2 regions of the Nitrosococcus wardiae genome follow, and region 1 is predicted to be linked to the other one. Evidence: predicted binding sites of a transcription regulator. Region 1 holds the regulator's gene; the other holds the start of a gene.
The links. Region 1 encodes FliA, which starts transcription of late flagellar genes. Its sites were predicted from a motif close to GCTAAAGTTNNNNNNNNNNCNGCCGATA; they were not measured.
Positions count from the first base shown of each region.

Region 1 (7,684 bases):
GAGTAATGTGATGAATGCTGCAAGCGTGCTGGGACATTTGCGGGAACTAAGCCGTAATGGGCTAGGTGCGCCATTAATACTTCTCCTCATGCTGTCGATGATGGTGTTGCCGTTGCCGGCGGTACTGCTCGATTTACTTTTTACTTTCAATATTTCCCTGGCGCTGGTGGTATTGCTTGCAGGTGTTTACGCTCACCGGCCACTGGATTTTGCTGCTTTTCCCACAGTTTTGCTGCTTGCCACCCTAATGCGGCTGGCTTTGAATGTGGCTTCTACGCGGGCAGTGCTATTGGAGGGCCATACGGGTCCCGCTGCCGCTGGCCAGGTCATCCAGGCTTTTGGCGAGTTTGTGATTGGAGGCAACTATGCGGTGGGCCTGGTGGTGTTTCTGATTTTGGTCATCATCAATTTTGTGGTGGTGACCAAGGGGGCAACCCGCATTTCCGAGGTGAGTGCCCGCTTTACCTTGGATGCCATGCCTGGTAAGCAGATGGCTATTGATGCGGATCTCAATGCCGGTCTGATTGAGCAGGAAGAAGCCCGGCTCCGGCGCCAGGAAATCATGCAGGAAGCTGACTTTTATGGCTCCATGGATGGGGCTAGCAAGTTTGTTCGCGGCGATGCTATTGCAGGGATTTTAATTCTGCTGATCAATGTCATTGGGGGGCTCTCGGTGGGGCTCCTCCAACATGATCTTTCCTTTAGCGAGGCAGCCCGGAACTATACTCTGTTGACCATTGGCGACGGCTTGGTCGCCCAGATTCCTTCCTTGGTGCTCTCTACTGCCGCAGGCATTCTTGTCACCCGGGTTTCCCATGCCCAAGACATGGGTACCCAAATTTTGACCCAATTGTTTGAAAATCCTAAACCCTTGGGCGTTGTTGCCGCCGTCCTCGGGGGCATGGGGCTTATCCCCGGAATGCCTAACCTCGCCTTTTTAGGATTAGCCTCTCTTTGCGGCTTTGCTGCTTGGCATCTCAGCCGGCGGCAGAAAGCTGAGGCGGCACCGTCACCACCGGCGGCGGCTCCCCTAGAAACTCCGGAACTTTCTTGGGAGGATATTCCTCCCGTGGACCCCATCGGCCTGGAGATAGGCTATCGCTTGATTCCCATGGTGGATAAGGCCCAGGGAGGGCAGTTGATGGGACGCATCAAAGGGGTGCGGAAAAAATTGTCCCAGGAATGGGGATTCTTGATCCCAGCCGTTCATATCCGCGATAACTTAAACCTGGCTCCCACGGCTTATCGGATTACCCTTTTTAGTGTCACGGTGGGAGAGGCAGAAATTTTCCCCGAACGGGAGATGGCCATTAATCCCGGTCAGGTTTTCGGTAAAGTGGAAGGAACCCCCACTCAGGATCCTGCATTTGGCTTAGAAGCCCTCTGGATCGAGCCAGCCCAACGGGAGCGAGCTCAAATGCAAGGCTATACGGTGGTCGATGCCGGGACCGTCATTGCCACTCACTTGAGTCAAATCCTCCAAAGCCATGCCCATGAGTTATTGGGGCGGGAGGAAGTGCAGCAGCTCTTGGAGAATCTAGCCAAAGTCGCCCCCAAACTGGCGGAGGGAGTGGTGCCTGACACCTTGCCCCTGGGCGTTGTGCAGAAGGTGTTACAGCAACTATTAGCGGAGGGGGTGCCTATTCGCGATATGCGGACTATCGTCGAAACTTTGGCAGAGCACGCGCTGCGGAGTCAAGACCCCGCCGTATTGACGGCCATGGTTCGTATCGCCCTTGGACGTTCTATTGTTCAGCATATCAATGGTCTAACTAAAGAACTTGAGGTCATTTCTATATCTCCTGAACTGGAACAATTATTGCTACGTTCCTTACAGGCTGCCAGCGAAGGAGGGGGGCTCAATATGGAACCTGGACTAGCGGAAAAATTGCACCGCACTTTGAAGGAAAGTACGCAGCGGCAGGAGGCCGCTGGAAAGCCAGCCATACTATTGGTACAGGGAGCATTAAGGGCTTGGCTTGCACGGTTTGTTCACCACACTATTCCTGAACTTAAGGTGCTGTCCTACAACGAAATACCGGAAGATAAGCAGGTCCGCATCGTGGCCAGTGTGGGTAGTTAGGTGACTTGTTAGGAAGTAGCCGATGAAAATTAGACGGTTTACAGCTCCGGATGTGCGACAAGCTATCCGGCAGGTACGGGAGGCGATGGGGGCAGATGCCGTTATCTTGTCAAATCGTTCAGTGGGTGGAGGCATTGAAATTGTCGCTGCCACGGATTACGAGGATACCGTATTAGAGCAAGCTTCTTGCCAAGAGGCAGAGCCTCTGCCAGAAAGGAGGCCTTCTTCCAACGCCTCTAGGGATGAATCTCAAAAGCCCATTTTGCTTGAGATGCGGCAAGAGGTGAAAAATTTACGCAATCTAGTAGAGGTGCAATTATCGGACCTTGCCTGGGGTGAATTGGGCCGACGCCACCCCCTTAAGGCACAATTGCTCCGCCGGTTAATTGGACTGGATCTTGTTCCCGAACTTTGCCGGCAGCTTGCTGCCCAGGCGAGTAACAGCAATGACCCCCATCAAATTTGGCAGCAGGCGCTGCAGGTGCTGACAGACCTTATCCCCATTGCCGATGATGATACCTTGACCGCTGGTGGGATCGTCGCCCTCATCGGCCCCACGGGGGTGGGGAAAACCACCAGTGTGGCGAAAATTGCGGCGCGCTTTGCGCTTCGCCATGGGATCCATAGTGTGGCTTTGGTGACTACTGACTGTTTCCGTATCGGAGCGCAGGAACAATTGCACACCTATGGCCGCATTCTTGGTGTTCCTGTGAAGGTTGTTCAGGATCGGCAAGCATTGGAGAAAATTTTGGATGGCTTGCTGGATCGGCAGTTAGTGCTCATTGACACAGCAGGCATGAGTCAGCGGGATATGCATCTTACCAAGCAATTTGCCATGCTTGCTGGAGGTGGCCCAAAAATTAGGAATTACTTAGTCCTATCAGCGGCCACTCAATCTTCGGCGTTGGATGAGGTGGTGCAGCAATTTAATCGGGTTGAGCTCTCGGGCTGCATCCTGACTAAAATCGATGAAGCGGCGAGCCTAGGGGGGATTGTCTCCACCGTTATCCGTCGCCAGTTGCCTCTTGCCTATATCAGTGATGGACAGCGAGTACCGGAGGACTTCGGGGCAGCCCGTGCTCAGCACTTAGTCCATCTTCTCACCGAGTATGCCTGTGAGAGGGAAAAAGGGTTGGCTGATGAGGCACTGGCTCAAGCGTTTGGAAGGGCCATAAATTATGCTCATGTCTGAGGCGCGGATTGATCAGGCCAGTGGTTTGCGGCGGATGACTCGTCCTGTCCGGGTAGTGGCGGTGACTGGTGGTAAAGGGGGAGTCGGCAAAACTAATATTTCAGTGAATTTGGCGGTGGCTTTAGCAAGTCAAGGCCAGAGAGTAATGCTGTTAGATGCTGACCTTGGATTAGCTAATATCGATGTGTTGCTAGGATTACAGCCTACTCATAACCTTGCCCATGTCATTAAAGGGGAGCGTTCGCTAGGGGAAATTATTGTCCCTGGACCCGCAGGCATCAAAATCGTACCGGCGTCCTCGGGAGTGCAGGCCATGGCGCGCCTTAGTCCGGCTGAGCATGCAGGTCTTATCAATGCCTTCAGTGAAGTCAGCACGACCCTGGATGTTTTGTTAATTGATACTGCTGCCGGAATTTCTGACAGTGTAATCAGCTTTACCCGGGCAGCTCAGGAGGTACTCGTGGTGGTTTGCGATGAGCCCGCATCGATCACTGATGCTTATGCTTTGATCAAAGTATTAAGTCGGGATCATCACCTGCAACGGTTTCATCTCCTCGCCAATATGTCTCGTAGTATTCAGGAGGGCAGGGAATTGTATGACAAACTTGCCAAAGTCACCAACCAATTTCTGGATGTGACACTGGAATTTTTGGGAGTGGTACCTTACGACGATTATCTCCGTAAGGCAGTAAAGAAACAAAGCGCGGTGGTAGATAGTTACCCCAGAAGTAAATCAGCGATGGCCTTTATGCACTTAGCCCAAAAGGCAGTCCGCTGGCCGGTACGGAGAGAACCAGGCGGTCACCTTGAATTCTTTGTAGAGCGCCTAGTGCAATACAGTCTGTGCTTTGCAGATGGATCAAGCAGGGTCCATGCGGGGACGAATCATAGTAAGGGGGATTTGTTATGAATGGGGTCGTCGCTTATGCTACCCGGACCCAGGAGAAGCCCAGGAGTGACGAATTAGTCATTCAGTATGCGCCATTGGTAAAGCGTATTGCTTATCATTTGTTAACCCGGCTCCCACCTAGCGTTCAGCTGGATGACCTTATTCAGGCGGGCATGATTGGTCTATTGGAAGCAGCCCGCAATTATAATGCTTCCCAGGGTGCAAGTTTTGAAACTTATGCCGGAATCCGCATTCGAGGGGCTATTTTAGATGAGATTCGTCGCAATGATTGGGCCCCTCGTTCGGTCCATCGTAAGGCTCGGCAAGTGGCTGAAGTGATGCGGGAAATTGAGAACCGCGAAGGCCGAGACGCGCGCGATCATGAAGTTGCAAAGGAACTCGGGTTATCGCTTAATGATTATCATCGACTCTTGCAGGATGCAGGCGGTTATCGAGTATTTAGCCTTGATGAATTTAATGAGAGCGAAGAGTCAGATCCTCTGACAACCCCCCTGCAGGGGCCCTTCGACGGATTACAAGATCAGAGCTTCCGAAGTGCGTTAGTCGGTGCTATTGATGGCCTGCCTGAGCGGGAGCGATTAGTGATGTCGCTTTACTATGTTGAAGATTTAAACCTCCGGGAAATCGGCGAAGTATTGGGGGTGAGTGAGTCCCGGGTTAGCCAAATCCATAGTCAGGCTGTATTACGCCTTCGGGCTCACCTTAATGAGTGGTTGGATTGAGTATATAGCTCATGATTTGTGCTCTCTGTAGAGGGTGGAATAATACTTCCATGCCAGCAGCTTTTCCCCTCGTATTTTTTATCCTTTAGGGGGGGTGTGCGTCCTTTGTACCAAAGGCCCCTATAAGGGAGGAGCGGTTGCAGTTAGGAGTGGTCTTACTAGCGCCAGGGGAGCAACGGGTGTAAAGCATGGATATCTTGAGTATCCTTGGCGTGATCATTGGATTTGGGGCCATTCTCGTTGGCCAGTATTTAGAAGGAGGAGAGTTAAGAGCCATTCTCAATCCTGTGGCTTTGCTTATTGTCTTAGGGGGTACCCTGGGAGCGGTGATGTTACAGACTCCCCTCAAACTTTTTTGGCGAGCCTTCCAGATTTCGGGTTGGGTTTTTCGGCCACCTTCCCAGCGGGCAGAAGAACTTGTTGCCAATATCCTTGAATGGAGCAAGATTGCCCGTAAGGAAGGTTTATTAGGGCTAGAGGCTATAGCCGAGACTGAGGCTGATCGTTTTTCCCGTCGAGGTTTGCAATTATTGGTGGATGGAAACGAACCAGAGGATATCCGCAAGATCCTGGAGCTGGATATTGAACTTGCGGAGCAGCGAGATCTCCTGGCCGCCAAGGTTTTTGAGTCTATGGGCGGGTATGCCCCCACTATTGGTATTCTTGGGGCTGTAATGGGATTAATACAGGTCATGGGTAATCTGGCCGACCCCTCCTCCTTAGGTAGTGGCATTGCGGTTGCTTTTGTGGCGACGATCTATGGGGTGGGTCTTGCTAATTTATTTTTTCTCCCCTTTGCTAATAAATTAAAGGTGCTTATCCGAGGACGCTCATATATTAGTGAAATGGTAGTAGAAGGGCTTATTGGTATCGCCGAGGGGGAAAATCCCCGCAATATCGAAATCCATTTACAAAGTTACTTGGATTGAGTGCGTTATGGCCCGCCGACGCTGGCAGGAAGATCAGGAAGATCAGGAAAATCATGAGCGTTGGCTGGTGTCTTATGCGGATTTTATTACTTTATTGTTTGCTTTTTTTGTCGTCATGTATGCTGTCTCCTCTATCAATGAAGGGAAGTACCGGGTGCTCTCAGAAAGTTTGACTGCGATATTTCCTCAAGCCTCTCGCCGGATAGAGCCTCCTATTGAGGTAGGGGAGTTAATCGTTGCCTCGGGTTCTAGTCCTATTGAAATAGAGGCATTACCTGAAATCTCCTCTGTGACCCCGACTTCAGCAATATCGTTTTCTGCAACCTCTGTCCAGGAGGAGAGTTCGGTGATAGCCAGTCTTGGGGTCATTACTAAGGAGATTAGAACTGCCTTGCAGCCTTTAATCGATGAGAACTTGGTTCGCCTACGTCAAGGCCGGGAATGGTTGGAGGTTGAAATCAATGATAGGGTACTTTTTACTAGTGGAAGCGCTAAATTGGAAGCAGAAGCCGTGCCAGAGTTAAAGAAGTTAGCCAAGATCTTGCGCCGCTTTCCCAACCCCATCCAAGTTGAGGGGTTTACCGATAATGTTCCGATCAGCACACCAGTTTTTCCCTCTAACTGGGAATTGTCATCGGCACGGGCAGCGAGCGTCGTGCATCTGCTTGATCGCTTTGGCGTATCCCCCGCACGTATGGCCGCTATCGGTTATGGACAATACCGGCCGGTGGCAGCTAACAGTACAGCAGAGGGAAGGCGCCGGAACCGGCGCGTGGTACTAGTGATACTGGGGCGGCCCTTTAGCCGCCGTACGCTGGAAGCTCAAGGGTCCCCTGTTGGGGAGGGGCAAGCCAAGAACTAAGCGAAGCGGTATCTTTTACTCTTAGTCCTGTGTTCCAGATACCGTTAGTTTTAGAATTGAGGCGGTAATGGAATTGGTCTGGCTGCTTTTTGTGGTGACAGGGGTGCTGATAATCTTAGTGCTCTATTTAAATCTTACTTTGTATCGAGCCAATCGGCAGTTAGAGGAGCAAGTCCAACAGCTGCAGCAGTTACAGAAGGATTTTGGTGTGCTTTGTGCTGGTTCGGCGAGGTTAGGAAACCAAATTTTACAGTTGGAGCGGCGGGTAAAAAAACTTGATGAACGGCAAGATCAAATTGACTTGCATACGCCTGAGAATTGTGCTTATAGCCAGGCGATAAAGATGGTGCGTAACGGTGCTGATATTGACCAATTAATAGCCAGCTGTGGGCTGTCTCGAGACGAAGCGGGGTTGGTCTACTTATTGCATAATACTAATTCGACTGCAAATACCCCATTCGGCCAGGCAGGTACTAACCATGCGGATAACCAAAATAGATTGAACGAATGGCAAGAATAGTGGTATGTATTAGAAAAGCCTACCTTTAGCGATTATCTCTAATTTGGGTGCAAACAAAGCATGATAAAAGCAGGGCCGAAACTTTTCCAGGCCTAAAACAATACGAGGCGGGATACCCTTGGCGTGATCGCCGCTCTGGATTTGATCGCCGCAGGTTCAGGGATCGGCGTTTACTGTCTGAGCAACGCAGTGGAAAGGACCGGCGCTCTCCTGAGCTACCTGAAACCATCAAATACCGCAGAGCACGGACGCAGCTTAGGAGCCAACTAAAAGCGTACCAGGCCAGCTATCCCCTTAAACGTCGTTTTATTGGGGCGATTATCTTGGCAATGGTTGCCCTGTCAGGGGGATTCTTTTTCCTATCCTCTATTTGGCACATGGGAAACTGCGATATGCCTCCTAGACCAGGGGTGGACTGGAGTAATTGCCTGCTTTCGGGAAGAGTTTTGGTAGCGGCCAATCTAAA
Region 1 is NZ_CP038033.1:505,559-513,242, reverse strand. Features, by position in the region: gene flhB (flagellar biosynthesis protein FlhB) at 1-6, shown strand, start outside; gene flhA (flagellar biosynthesis protein FlhA) at 11-2,083, shown strand; gene flhF (flagellar biosynthesis GTPase FlhF) at 2,106-3,275, shown strand; gene E3U44_RS02535 (MinD/ParA family protein) at 3,262-4,185, shown strand; gene E3U44_RS02530 (RNA polymerase sigma factor FliA) at 4,182-4,907, shown strand; gene E3U44_RS02525 (flagellar motor protein) at 5,096-5,836, shown strand; gene motD (flagellar motor protein MotD) at 5,844-6,698, shown strand; gene E3U44_RS02515 (DUF2802 domain-containing protein) at 6,766-7,218, shown strand; gene E3U44_RS02510 (pentapeptide repeat-containing protein) at 7,266-7,684, shown strand, end outside.

Region 2 (7,684 bases), 1.6 Mb from region 1:
TTGTTTTCCGTGATATTCGGTCTACTCCCCTTGCTCTCACAGCAGCTAACCCAGTTTTTCCAGCAGCTACCGACGATGATTGCCCGGGGGCAGGAACTTTTGTTGAGCCTACCGGAACATTATCCGAATTTATTTTCCGAAGAGCAGGTTTATGACTTGATGAGCGCAATTCGCTCTGAGCTTGCCCAATTAGGCCAAAAAGTCCTTTCTTTGTCCTTAGCTTCAGTGATGAGTCTGATTACCCTTGGGGTGTATCTCGTCATTATGCCCTTGCTGGTATTTTTCTTCCTCAAGGATAAGGTTCGGCTTATCGGTTGGTTCAAGCAATATCTTCCACGGGAGCGGAAACTCGCCGCTCAAGTGTGGCATGAGGTGGATTTTCAAATCGGCAATTATGTGCGGGGTAAATTTCTTGAGATCCTGATTGTCTGGATGGTGAGTTTCATCACCTTCTCCCTTATGGGTTTGCAGTTTTCTATGCTGCTGAGTGTATTGGTGGGGTTGTCGGTAATTATTCCTTATATCGGCGCGGTGACGGCCGCCTTGCCAATAGCTTTCGTCGCCTATTTCCAGTGGGGATTTAACGCTGAGTTTGCTTACCTGCTCGGTGCCTATGGGATTATTCAAGCCTTAGATGGTAATGTTTTAGTGCCTTTGCTGTTCGCTGAGGTGGTAGATTTGCACCCGGTAGCCATTATTGTAGCTATCTTGGTTTTTGGAGGGTTTTGGGGATTTTGGGGAATCTTCTTTGCGATTCCGCTTGCTACGCTTGTGCAAGCGGTGCTTAAGGCCTGGCCCGACCTTCCTCCTTCAGAGGCATCCGCTACCCTAGCCGTTGATTGCCCAGGAGGGTCTTCTTCCGAGAAGATGATTTAGGTTCTTTCTCGCTTCAAACTGCCGTTTCTAGGATAATGGGTTTTAATTGATTAAGTAGGCTCCTGGAGGTATAAATGGCAATGTTCCCCATGCTTTTGCAGCCTGATGAGTTAGAGCGGCGGCTGAATGACCAAAACTTGCTGATTATTGACCTTTGCAGTGAAGAATCTTATCTCTCGCGCCACGTGCCTGGGGCGGTGCACTTGGATTATGCCCATATTGTAACAGCTCGCCCTCCAGTGATGGGGCTTTTGCCCGATGAGCACCGTTTAAGTCGAGTGCTCTCCCATCTAGGGTTTACCCCAGAGAGCCATGTCATTGCCTATGATGCGGAGGGAAATGGCCGCGCTTCTCGCTTACTTTGGACTCTAGAAGAGCTAGGACATGAGCACTTTTCTCTGCTTGATGGTGGTTTAAAGGCATGGCTAATCGAAGGACACCCGCTAAAGGAAGGGTGGGAAAATCGACCGTCTAGCCACTTTCACGGGCACTACCAGGGCAAAAAGGTAGCAGACAAGGACTATCTTTTGGCCCATTTATTGGATCCCAATGTAGTAATCCTGGATGCCCGTTCTCCGGCGGAATACCATGGTGAATATGTCCGTGCTCAGCGTGGCGGCCATATTCCAGGGGCTGTGAATTTTGAATGGACACGGGCCATTGATCAGGAGCGTAATTTGCGTTTTAAGTCGATGGATGAATTGCGGTCGAGTCTGGAAGCCCTGGGCGTTACCCCTGATAAGGAAATTATTTGTCATTGCCAGACTCATCATCGTTCGGCCCACACCTGTATGGTATTGAAATATTTAGGGTATCCACGAATCAGAGGGTATCCCGGTTCTTGGTCAGAGTGGGGTAACGACCCGGATACTCCCATCGAGGTGTAGAGCAAGCAATGGTTGCCCCAGGTGATTGGGAGGTCACAAATAACCCTAGCCAATTTGTTAGGGTGATGCAGCTCACGGATTCCCATTTGCTGGCCGATCCAGGTGCGCTGTTATGGGATAATTTAAATACCCGCAGGTCGATGGTTGCTGTCTTTAAACACATTCAACAACAGCGCCATCCCGGGGATCTGGTGGTGATTAGTGGCGATATTGCGGAAAAGGCCGAACCGGAAGCTTATCGATGGCTGTTGGAATATTGCCAAGATTTAGAGCTGCCTGTGTATTGCCTTCCTGGGAATCATGACAATCCAGCGCTCATGGGTGAAATCTTAAATGATGCCAATGTTAGCACTGAGCCCTTAATCACATTCGAGAGTTGGCAGCTTATCCTCCTCAATTCTATAGTGCCTCGTCAGCCTAATGGACACTTGGGCAAGGGCCAATTAGATTTTCTTAACCGCAGTCTAGCTAGTCGCCCGGATTTAAATACGCTAGTTTTCCTTCACCATCCCCCGGTGGCTATAGGTAGCTCCTGGATGGATGCCATGGGATTGGATAATGCGGTGGATTTTTTTGCCGTTTTGGACCAGTATCCCCAGGTTCGAGGCATCGTTTGGGGTCACATCCATCAAGAGTTTCATACTGAGCGCCACGGTGTTCAATTATTAGGCAGCCCTTCTACCTGTGTCCAATTTGTCCCTGGCAGCGAGCATTTCCAACTGGACCAGCTGGGACCAGGTTATCGTCGGCTAGTTTTGTTCCCTAACGGCCAGATTGAGACTCAGGCCTATTATGTGGAGCACTTTGGTTTTTCTTAATCAAGAGCAGGCAGTAAACCTGGGTATGGACAAAAAGGAAGTGGAGAGAGGTCCTGTAGGGGTATGTCTGAGACAACTTATTTTATAGTGGCAGTGGCGGTGTTCCTGTTCCAGGGCAACCGTTTTCTTGCGCTACGGCGCAGTACTTCCAAAGCCGTGGCTCCCGGGGAGTGGGAAGTAATTTCTGGTAAAGTTGAGGGAGGCGAGCTACCCCATGAGGCTGCTCGGCGGGAAACCTATGAAGAATCAGGAATGACGGTTGCGTTAGATGACCGGCCTGTTACTGCTTATCAAGCTAATTATGGAGGGGACCCGATGATAGTATTGGTCTATCGTGGAAAGGGAATAGATGGGGAACTTCGCCTTTCTAATGAGCATCAAGCTCAGGCTTGGGTAACGGAGGATGAATTTGCTCAACTGTGCTCCTATGGGGAGCTTGTGGATGCGGCCCGCCGGGCCGCCAAGCTGCCCTGGTAAGGTTTGGGGACTGAGTGCATGAAGGTATGGAAATGCTGGAGGAGAAAGAAAGATGGATGAAAAGAGCCGGTTAGAAGTTGAAGCGGCTGTGTTTCGCCGCTTAGTGGAGCATTTTCAGGAACATACCGAGGTTCAGAATATCGATGTGATGAATTTGGCCGGCTTTTGTCGAAATTGCCTTGCAAAATGGTATCAAGCGGCGGTCGAGGAACAGGGTGGACACCTATCTTATGATGAAGCGAGGGAAATTATTTATGGTATGCCTTATGAAGAGTGGAAGGCGAAATATCAAAAATAGCTCGTTTTGGAAAAATTTTTTAGGGTAGTAATTTTCCTGTACTCTCATCCTATCCTGGTAGGGTGCTACTTTTCATGTTTGCCTTCGCTCTCTATCCCAACCCCTTGGTTTATCTCAGGCAATCTTAATTTACTGAGTCAGAATTAAAAATTTCCCGATCTTGACCGATAGACCTCGTGAGTCGTGGGGCATCTTCTCACTGCGCTTGTTTCAACAATGAGGGAGGTATATCGGCGTGGATTTGGCCACCCTGCTTGGCTTAATTAGTAGCTTTGGGGTTGTGGCTGGAGCCATTTTATTGGGCTCTAGCGTGCTCGTTTTCTTCAATCCGCCCTCTCTTTTGATCGTCTTAGGGGGGACTACAGCTGTAGTGCTCATGAAGTTCTCCCTCAGCCAGTTTTTAGGTTCCTTCAAGGTGGCTATGAAGGCTTTTGTGTATAAGGCTGATAAGCCGGAAGAGATTATTAAACAAGCCTTAGAGATGGCGAATACAGCCCGAAAGGATGGGTTGTTAGCTTTAGAAAGTTGGGATATTAAGAATGAATTCATGAAAAAAGGGGTGACCTTGCTAGTAGATGGTCACGATCCCGAAATGGTGCGCCGGGTGTTGATGGCTGAGCTGCGGCAAACCCTACAGCGTCATGATTTGGGACAGAAAATTTTTAGGGCCATTGGCGAAGTGGCGCCGGCCATGGGTATGATTGGCACTTTGATTGGTCTCGTACAGATGCTTTCTTCTATGGATGACCCAAAAAAAATTGGCCCGGCTATGGCCGTTGCCCTGCTGACCACGCTCTATGGTGCCATGATTGCTAATATGGTGGCGCTGCCGTTCGCCGACAAACTCGCCCTGCGCAGTAATGAAGAACGGCTTAATCGCTCCATAATCATTGAAAGCATCCTGTCGATTCAACAGGGTCACAACCCGCGGGTATTGGAAGAGCTGTTGCTAACCTTTATGCCAGGTTCTAAGCGCCACAATAACAATGGAGAAAAGAAGAGCTGATCGGAGGAGATGGAACAGGACTTGATTGCGGCCGAGAGCGAACCGCAGGAGGAAAGGTCAGGTGCTCCGGCATGGGTAGTTACACTAGCCGATCTTATGTCCCTGTTAATGAGTTTTTTTGTGCTGCTTTTGTCCTTTTCAGAGCTAGATTTGCAAAAATACAAACAAGTCGCCGGCTCCATGAAGTTTGCCTTTGGGGTGCAGCGGGAGATTAAAGTTAAGGAACCCCCTAAGGGTACGAGTATTATTGCCCAGGAGTTCAGCCCTGGTCGTCCCCGTTTCACTCCCTGGGATGATATTCGTCAGGATACTATTGATGAGACTAAACAAACGCTGGATTTTTCTGAGGCGCGTATCCGGGATACGGAAGCAAAGGTGGCCGAGCTTCAAGATATGCTCCAAAATGAAATCGACCAGGGGCTGGTTGTCTTAGAGAGAATAGGTGAGCAAATTGTCATTCGTATTCAGGAGAAAGGTTCTTTTCCCTCGGGAAGTGCCACCTTTAGCCAGGACTTTAAACCCGTTTTAAATAAAATCCGCATTGTCCTAAAAAGGATTGAGGGTAAAATTGTTGTCGCGGGGCATACGGATAATTTGCCTATTCATACTTCTCGCTTTCGCTCTAATTGGGAATTATCGACAGCCCGAGCAGTTTCTGTGGTTCATCATCTCTTTGCTACCGATGAAATTGCCCCTCAGCGCTTCGTTATTGCAGGTCATGCCGATACCCAGCCGCTAGCGCCCAATGATACTACAGAGAACCGAGCTCGCAATCGGCGCATAGAAATCACTATCATGCCAAGTTCAAGCTCAAATAATGAGCAGTTCTCGGTAAAGGAACTGATGGATAAGCCATGAGTTAGTGACGGCGAATTACCCCTACTAAGGGATTAGGTAGATTCATACAGGCCAGTACCACGCGGTCAAAGCGATCGGTAAGAGTTAACGCTATTTCTGCCACGGCTATTCCTTGTTTTTCCCATGCTGGCTTATCTACCATATTGATTAGAGGAACTATTTTTGCTCTACCTACTCCTTTTAATCCCCCTTGAGGGCTTGCTAATAGCCTGGCTAGGTGGACGGGCTTTAGGATTTCGCCGGCTTTAATTCCGATGATAGTTTCAATGTTCTCTACGCGGTGGGCAATTTTCTCCGATAAAGGTTGACCGATGGCAAGCACAGAAATCACGGGGATCACATGGGTAGCCTCATCGGGGATCACCGGTTCCTGTGCTCCTGGGGCCTTAAGCCAACGGCTACGCGCTCCATCAGCCTTGACTAGACTGACGTCAAAGCCGGCTTGTCGATGGATCATTCCAACTAAAGAAGGGGAGATACCGGCTAAACGCCCTTTTTTTATTGAAGGTTGAGCATAGGCAATCAGGCGGTGGGTTTGGGCCGCTGTGCTGACTAGGGTAAGAAGCAGTTTTTCGTCGGTAATGATTTGATAAGCAGAGACTTTGTTGGGGAAAGGTGGAATATGGGCGGTTGAGGTAATTCCTATCCGACCTGGATGGAGCATTGCTAAGCGATAAAGGGTAGTTTTTTTACCTCCCGCGCCTACCAAACAGACGATACCACGCCAGGCTTCCAGGGCATCTAGCAATGAGTTGGGTTTACTCATTATCATGTTTCCACTATTGCGGCTTTTACCGACAGTATACGGGGTAGGAATCCGGCAATCAGTTCCCAGCGTTCGCCGTTATCGCGGCTTTCAAACAGGTGGCCGCTGGAGGTCCCGAAGTAAACCCCATTGGGGGATAGACCGTCACAATCCATAGCCTCACGTAATACGGTGACATAGACATGTTCTTGGGGAAGGCCATGGGTCAAGGGTTCCCAGTTAGCGCCGCCATTGTTGCTGCGGTAGACGCGGAGCTTGCCATCGACCATGGTGCGTAAGTGGCTACTCTGTTCGGGGATGACATACACCATATCGGGATCTTGAGGATTCACCACGATGGCATAGCCGAAATCACTAGGAAGTCCCTGGTTTATCTCAATCCAATGGTTTCCTTGGTCGTCGCTGCGGTAGGTTCCGTTGTAGCACTGCCGATAAAGGCGATCAGGTTGTTTAGGATGCAACACTATTCGGTGTACATTATGGCCTACATCAGGATAGTGTTGAGGAAGGTTTTCGGCACGAACGCCCCGATTAATGGGGATCCAGCTGGCACCGGCATCATCATAGCGAAAGACTCCGCCTGCCGAAATGGCACAATAGAGGCGACGAGGAGTGCGGGGATCAATATAGATGGAGTGAACTGCAAATCCCCCCCGGGCGGGTTCCCAACGATCTCGGCTAGGATGTTCATTGAGACCCGGCAAGGGCTTCCAGTGGTGACCGCCGTCTTGGCTTATAAATAGTCCCGGGGGATCGATTCCGGCATAAAGCACCTGCTCCTGCGTGGGATGACCTGGAGCCAAGTACCAGATGGCTTTTAGGCTCTGGGCATAAAGCCCTTGGCGATGGTGGGGGACATAGGAGAGCACTTTCCAATCATAGCCGGCATCGTGGCTGTGATAAATATGGCAGCCCCAAATAGGATGGTTAACGGCGGCATAAGCATGTTGATGCATTCTTGGATCCATCCAGGCATGTAAGATCTCATAGCCTGCAATAAGGGGTCCCTCAATTTTCCAAGCATTGCGGTTTAGTTCCGTGCTAATACGAAAAAGGCCTTTTTGGGTGCCCACCAAAAGCACCAACTGACTAGGGCTGCTCATTGAATTAGTCTTATTCATCGCCGCTATGGATCTATAATACTGAGTCCTTTACACTGGAGAGGATGTCAAGATTCTGAATTTCAGATTGCCGGAGCAAGAGGAGAATTTCCATGGCAGAGCCTTTTATCGTCCAGAAAAAGCCATTTGTTGTGACGCTTGACCCCGGCGACTATTGGTGGTGCGCCTGTGGGCAATCTAAAAACCAGCCTTTTTGTGATGGTTCTCATAAAGGGACTGGTTTTACGCCAGTAAAGTTTAGTTTATCCGAACAGAAAAAGGTTGCTTTGTGCGGTTGCAAGCATACCGGCAACAAGCCCTATTGCGATGGTACCCACTCAAAGCTTTAAAGAAGTTAAGTTTTAAATTGTAGGAAATGGGGAGGATAAATCTAGATGGAAGCGGCGAGTACCTGGGAAGTGCTTTTGCTTGGCCTGGTAGCGATCTTGGTTATCCTGTGGTTTCGACCCGGAATTAGGGGTGCGTTCCAGCATGCGGAGCAGGTAAAAGAGAAGGATTGGAAAGGGTTCCTGATCCCCATTGCGCTAGTCGCCCTATTTGTGATAATCCTGCTGGCTATTGCTTAGCTGGTACCTGA
Region 2 is NZ_CP038033.1:2,143,200-2,150,883, forward strand. Features, by position in the region: gene E3U44_RS10375 (AI-2E family transporter) at 1-876, shown strand, start outside; gene E3U44_RS10380 (sulfurtransferase) at 951-1,763, shown strand; gene cpdA (3',5'-cyclic-AMP phosphodiesterase) at 1,772-2,581, shown strand; gene E3U44_RS10390 (NUDIX domain-containing protein) at 2,645-3,058, shown strand; gene E3U44_RS10395 (DUF1244 domain-containing protein) at 3,111-3,356, shown strand; gene pomA (flagellar motor protein PomA) at 3,592-4,362, shown strand; gene E3U44_RS10405 (flagellar motor protein MotB) at 4,372-5,220, shown strand; gene yqeC (selenium cofactor biosynthesis protein YqeC) at 5,222-5,986, opposite strand; gene E3U44_RS10415 (WD40/YVTN/BNR-like repeat-containing protein) at 5,989-7,089, opposite strand; gene E3U44_RS10420 (CDGSH iron-sulfur domain-containing protein) at 7,200-7,436, shown strand; gene E3U44_RS10425 (hypothetical protein) at 7,482-7,673, shown strand.
Region 2: the regulator FliA is predicted to act here: its motif matches at 3,499-3,526, upstream of pomA (flagellar motor protein PomA).